Regions from separate parts of the Peribacillus sp. NPDC060253 genome, predicted to be linked through region 1. Evidence: riboswitches for the same ligand, from Rfam matches in the RefSeq annotation. Region 1 holds a riboswitch; the other holds the start of a gene.

Region 1 (3,650 bases):
TTGCATTTGTTACCCTTGACGATAACGAAGGAATCGTTGAAATTCCAGACGTACTTATAGATGACATGATGGACGCATTTGAAGGATGCCCTACGGATTCTATTAAAGTTGCTGACGAGTCATTTGACGGAGATGCACTAAAATACGAATAAAAAGGCAAGCCATTTTCAATCGAGAATGGCTTTTTCTTTTGGCTAATATCCAGGCTGACTGCAGACAAACTCGATAATAATTGAGTTTAACTATAGTTTTTTTAGGCTTTTTGCATTTGACCGTTGATTGGAACGTAGGGCACTCGCTTTCCGCGGGCGGTCCGGGAGCCTCCTCGGCGCTCTTTGCGCCTGAGGGGTCTCCCTTGGACGCACTATTCCCGCTGGTGTCTCGCACACCCTTTCCTATCAACTTGGTTTTAACAGTTAGATAGAGCTCCTTTTGCCTATTCTTCTTTGAGGGTTTATAAAACTTGAATATTGCGGTTCACTCCAGGCACTCGCTTTCCGCGGGCGGTCCGGGAGCCTCCTCGGTGCTCTTTGCGCCTGCGAGGTCTCCCTTGGACGTACTATTCCTGCAGGAGTCTCGTACACCCTTTCCAATCAATTTGGTTCGTAAGATTTTTATCACAGTGTACCGAAAGTAAGACCTACAGAAAGTGGTGACACTCCATATTCAAATCCAATAAAAAATCAAAAAGGTTTCGGAATGAGACCATTCCGAAACCTTTTTGTCTACAGTCTGACCGGATATGAATATCCGGCTTTTTTGTATCATCGTCTATGCCATTAAGCATTTTTATATAATGTTTGCTTATTGATCCATGTCTGCAATTTAATGAACAACAGCATGAATACAGAAGTGATAAGCACGCCTTTAATCACGTTGAAAGGTAAAATTGCCGTCGTTACGAACTTTCTTGATTCGGGCGCCGACATTGCATCCCATCCCATAAAGAAGGTATATGCCGGTAAAAAGACAAAATAGTTTAAAACACTCATAACTACCGCCATTGAAACTGTACCCGCAAGTAAAGCGAACGTCATACCTTTTTTGGAATTGATTTTTTTAAATACGTAGTAAGTAGGCAAAACGAACAGTACTCCTGCTATAAAGTTAGCAATATGCCCAACTGGTACAGCAGTCAGGGTACCTGTCATGACTAAATCCAATAGATTTTTAAGGAATTCAACTAGGATTCCTGCCATCGGACCGAAAATCAAAGCCGCCATCAGTGCTGGAATGTCACTAAAATCAACATTCAGAAAAGGTGGAAATCCTGGAAACGGGAAATTCAAAAGCATCAATAGATAAGAAATGCTCCCCATCATGGCCAGCGTGACCGTTTTTTTAACTTTGTTCTTTTTCATAGCTCTCTCTCCTTCTTTTCCGATCTACCTGAAAAAGAGGTTAGTGTTCCTTCATCATGTTGATGTTCAATAAAAAACCCTTTAATTCCGATTGAATTAAAGGGATTAATTAAAGGTTACATCAAACAAACGTTCAGCATATGACTGTTGAAACGCACTCAGGAACCTCCATCTTCTCCCATCCAGACTATACTGTCGGCTTTGGAATCACACCAAATCCTGCCCCGTAAGGCTCGCGGGCTAAGAAGAAGATTTTCTTCATCACCGCCGGTGGGGAATTGCGCCCCGCCCCGAAGATAGACCTATAAAATTTTGTTTACATTTCCCATTATATCTGAAATTCTTTTTTTTGAATAGCATTTTTTCTTGGATGATTAATTTAGCATGAATATCGCTTGTCATTTGGAACCGACATTAAACGAATAAAGGATTTTCAAAAGTTGATGTCCTTACATGACAATTTTAAATAATCAAATTTTTTTCTTTTTTAGGCAATTAATGATAAAGTCATTAATACTGCGGTCTTGATCAAACAATACCAATATTAATCTTTGTTTTAAGCGCTTACATCAAGAAATGCCAAATTGACATAATCAACCGTTCAATTGTAAAATTAACTGAAATTTAAGATAATTATTTACCTAGGAAGGTGTTTAACGTGTATCGGATTTTAGTGGCAGATGCTATCAAACCAGAAGGACTCGGACCGCTATCAGAGGCATCCAATATTCTTCTTATTCAGAAGACAGTAGAGGAAGCGGCAAGCGAACTTGATCAGATTGATGCAATACTTGTAAGAAGTGCAACGAAGGTTACGGAAGACTTAATGAACCGTATGCCACAGTTGAAGATTATTGCACGGGCTGGTGTCGGCGTCGATAACATAGACATCCCTGCTGCGACAAAACGCGGAATCGTCGTAGTTAATGCACCTGACGGCAATACCATTTCAACAGCTGAACATACATTTGCCATGATGGCTTCGTTAATGCGTCATATTCCGCAAGCTTATGCTTCTCTGAAGAATGGGGAGTGGAAACGATCTTCATACACAGGAACGGAACTTCGCGGTAAAACGTTAGGAATTATTGGGTTTGGCCGTATCGGAGGGGAAATTGCCAAACGTGCTAAAGTGTTTGGTATGGATGTCATTGTATATGATCCGTTCCTAACTGCTGATCGTGCCAAGAAAATGTCCGTAACATCCCTCCCCTTGGATGATTTGCTTCCTAAAGCAGACATCATTACTGTACATACACCTTTAACGAATGAAACTAGGGGATTAATCAATAAAGAAAAACTGCTTACCTGTAAAAAAGGCGTATATGTCCTGAACTGTGCCCGCGGTGGAATTCTAGATGAGGATGATTTATATGAAATGATAGTTGCAGGTCATGTAGCAGGGGCTGCACTGGACGTTTTCGTCGAAGAACCTCCACTTGGCCATAAACTGCTTGAACTGGATAGTGTCATTGCTACACCTCATTTAGGTGCATCTACAAAAGAAGCCCAATTAAACGTAGCCGTACAGGTCGCACAAGAAGTTCTGACCTATTTCGAGGGAAATCCAGTCTCGAGTTCTATCAACCTTCCAGCCATTTCTAAAGAAGTGTTTGAAAAGGTTCAACCTTTCTATCAACTCGTCCAACAAATGGGATCCATTGCTTCTCAGTGCATGAAAGAAGGAATTCAGGAAATATCTGTTACGTATGCAGGAGAATCATTGGACTTCGATACAGCGATTTTGACAAAAAGTTTAATCTCAGGTTTCTTCAAATCAAGAGTTGATGCATCCGTTAATGAGGTTAATGCCTTGCTGGTCGCAAAAGAGCGTGGCATCACAGTTGGGGAAAAAATCTCTTCGGATTCTTTAGGTTACTCTAACCTGATCAGCCTTAAGGTAAAAGGTGATAACCGTGAATTAACAATCAGTGGAACGTATATCGCAAATTACGGTTCTCGAATTGTAAGTTTGAATGGCTTCAAAATCGACTTTCAACCGGAAGAAAATTTACTATATATCCAGCATACCGATAAACCTGGTGTAATCGGTAACGTAGGTAAGGTCCTTGGAGATCATGGTGTGAACATTGCCGCCATGCAGGTCGGTCGAAAAGAAGCTGGCGGGGAAGCCATCATGGTTTTAAGCTTTGATAAACCATTAGAAGACAACATGAAGCAATTTTTAATGGAAACAGAAGAAGTTACATTCTTGGCCCGCATTTCATTATAAGAAGAAAAAGTGCCCGCTTGAAGAGGGCACTTTTCTGTTTGCACACAATTATTAGG
Region 2 (3,303 bases), on a different contig from region 1:
TGAATATGGCTGTGATATCGTTCTTCATAGCGCTACGAAATATCTTTGCGGACATGGGGATGTTGTCGCGGGCCTAGTAGTAGGTAAGAAGGAATTTATGAATCAGGTAGCTGGCACGACACAAAAAGATATTGGTGGAATCATTTCACCATTTGATGCCTGGTTACTATTGCGGGGGTTAAAGACCTTACCTGTAAGGATGGATCGGCATTCCGCCAATGCAATGGAGATTTTTCGCGAACTGAAGAAACATCCAAAGGTGAAAAAGGTATACTATCCAGGGGATGAAGCTTCAACAGATCATTATATCATGCAAAAACAGATGAAACATGGCGGCGGCCTCATCTCTTTCGAATTGCATGGCACGAAAAAGGATGCGCAGGAATTTCTCAATAAATTGAAACTAATCAAAATTGCCGTCAGCCTAGGGGATGCCGAAACATTGATTCAACATCCCGCCACAATGACGCACTCGGCCGTTCCTGAAGAATCGCGACAGCAAATGGGCATCAGTGACCAGCTGGTCCGTCTCTCAGTTGGCCTTGAAGCTTGGCAGGATGTTTGGCATGATCTCCAGCAAGCGTTTTAGGCCACCATATTTACTTTTCAGTTCCTTCTATTCTTAATGAAGATGGTGATGGCTATGATAAAGGTGATAGCAGCCAGGATAAAGGAAGTATCTGAGATTATCGGGTAGGCAGCACCATTTCGTATCCCTATGCCTATGAACGCCCAAACGAATACGAGAGGATAGCACCAATCCCGGTTTTTACTTGCAAAGACAAAGGCCAGGATTGTTGCTGCAATCAGCAAGACGATCGTCCAAGCTACATTGGAAACTCCAATGCCGTCCCATTCAATATAGGTGAGGTAATAAGCAATGTCAGCCATGGTTGCAACACTTACCCAGCCTGTATAAACGGAAAATGGAAATAAATCAAAAGTAGTGTGCTCCACTTTTTTTATGCTTGTATAAATGACCGTTAAAGTAGTCAACAGAGCAATGATAATGAATACGGATAACAGAAAGTGTTCATAGTGCCAAGCCAAAAGCCAAGCGCCATTGAGCGCACAGCTTAAAGCAAACCAAGGGAAGGATGCCTTATAAGCAGGGCTGTTTTGATGTTTCCTTAAAAACTGCCTGAATACCCAGATGGCGAGCAAAAAGTAAATGAAGCCCCATATGGAAAATACATAACCGGCTGGAGTGAAAAGTACATCCAGTTTATCGGAAATCTCTCCTGATGTTTGGTCGTTCAATGGCAGGAAATTGGCTAAAAAATTCAATGTGACGACGAATAGATAGAAAATCAAATTGATGATGGTAATGAGCATGGCCTTCCTCCTTGTATGAATTGTGATTCCTTTTACCTTATTCCACACCTTTAGCCTGATTAACCTTTTTGGAGCACATCGGGGTACGTGGAGTTTATTTTTCCGTAATGAGAGGAATTCCTGTAACAATTGAACCATTTAAGGTTAGAAATTTTACATCTTCACTTTATGGTGTTAAAATATTCAAAGATTCATATTATTTTAGTCCTTCGGGGTCGGGTGAAAATCCCAACCGGCGGTGATGAAGAAATTCTAAGCCCGCGAGCCTGATAAAGGCAGGATTTGGTGAGATTCCAAAGCCGACAGTACAGTCTGGATGGGAGAAGGACGTGTGAAACCCAAATGTATACGTGTGCCTAATTTTTCAAAAATGAAAATATTGGGCTTTTTAGGTATACAATTTTTTTCACTCATTTCTCCTGCTAACTCCTTAGGTCATTTCTAAGGGGTTTTTTATATTTTATAAAAGGGGGAAAAACATGTTTACGGGAATCATTGAGGATATCGGTACCGTCCATTCCTTGAAAAAAGGAACAAGCAGTATGGAGTTGACGATTCGTTCTGAGAAAATCCTTGAAGATGTTCATCTCGGGGATAGTATATCAGTCAACGGGGTCTGCTTAACGGTAACATCCTTCACGAAAAGTTTGTTTACGGTGGACGTAATGCCGGAAACGGTCAAAGCTTCCTCGATCCGGACGTTAAAATTGGGATCACCTGTAAATCTCGAACGAGCCATGAGTGCACAGGGAAGGTTTGGTGGTCATTTTGTTTCAGGCCATATTGACGGAACAGGAACAATCATAAAAAAAGAGCGTAAAGAAAATGCCGTCTATTATGTAATCCAATTGGAAGAAGGACTCAGTAACTATTGCATTCCGAAAGGGTCCGTTGCCATTGATGGAACGAGCTTGACGATATTTGGGATCGAAAGAAACCTTTTGACTGTATCACTGATCCCCTTGACTCATCAGGACACCATATTGGGGCATAAGGCGGCTGGCGATATCGTTAACATCGAAAACGACATGATAGGGAAATATATTATACATCAAATGAAAAAAGGCGATTCAAAACCAGGACTGAATTTAGAGTTTTTGGCAGAACACGGATTCTAATAAAAGGGCGGTGTAATGATGTTCCATACAATTGAAGAAGCGATCGAAGATTTGAAAGCTGGCAAGGTAGTAATCGTATCCGATGATGAAGACCGTGAAAATGAAGGGGATTTTGTTGTGTTGGCTGAAAAGGCAACACCGGAAGCGATTAATTTCATGGCGACTCATGGACGAGGCTTGATTTGTACAACCATTACTGAAGATCTGGCAGGAAAATTGAGCCTGCATCCAATGGTAGGAGAAAATACCGACCATCATGGCACTGCGTTTACGGTTAGTGTCGATCATAAAAGCACTTCTACAGGAATCAGTGCTTTTGAACGGTCTTTGACCATACTTGAACTTCTTAAAGAAGATTCTGTCGCTGAAGATTTTCAAAGACCTGGTCACACTTTTCCGATCGTCGCTAAAGAAGGCGGCGTATTAAGGAGGGCAGGGCATACGGAGGCATCGGTGGATTTGGCAAAGTTATGCGGCGCCGCTCCAGCTGGTGTCATATGTGAGATCATGAATGAAGATGGATCGATGGCACGTGTATCAGATTTAGAAGTCATCGCTGAGAAATTCAACCTGAAATTCATCACGATAGCCGATTTAATTCGTTACCTTAAACAAAGCGATACAAGTGGGAAACAGGAACTTGAACTGAACATTCCGAATGCGTAAGGGATGATTTTTGCGCAATGAAATCTACACATGAAAAAAGATATTTTTTAAAAACTAGGAGGAATTGGACATGGGGAAAATTATTGAAGCACAATTAATCGGATCAGGATTGAAAGTTGGAATCGTTGTAGGAAGATTTAATGAGTTTATCACAAGCAAGCTTTTAGGCGGAGCATTGGACGGA

What was found. Region 1 has a riboswitch for FMN ahead of ACFWE9_RS08900 (ECF transporter S component). Riboswitches for the same ligand answer to the same signal wherever they lie in the genome.
Region 2: it holds a riboswitch for FMN, as region 1 does, so the genes downstream of both, ribE (riboflavin synthase) here and ACFWE9_RS08900 (ECF transporter S component) in region 1, are expected to answer to the same signal.

Annotation. Positions count from the first base shown of each region.
Region 1 is NZ_JBHXAS010000024.1:33,314-36,963, forward strand. It holds gene ACFWE9_RS08895 (ferredoxin) at 1-152, shown strand, start outside; gene ACFWE9_RS08900 (ECF transporter S component) at 780-1,361, opposite strand; FMN riboswitch at 1,528-1,663, opposite strand; gene serA (phosphoglycerate dehydrogenase) at 2,020-3,594, shown strand.
Region 2 is NZ_JBHXAS010000014.1:23,272-26,574, forward strand. It holds gene megL (methionine gamma-lyase) at 1-589, shown strand, start outside; gene ACFWE9_RS05805 (TspO/MBR family protein) at 607-1,335, opposite strand; FMN riboswitch at 1,537-1,667, shown strand; gene ribE (riboflavin synthase) at 1,815-2,453, shown strand; partial or broken gene ribB (3,4-dihydroxy-2-butanone-4-phosphate synthase) at 2,472-3,110, shown strand; gene ribH (6,7-dimethyl-8-ribityllumazine synthase) at 3,190-3,303, shown strand, end outside.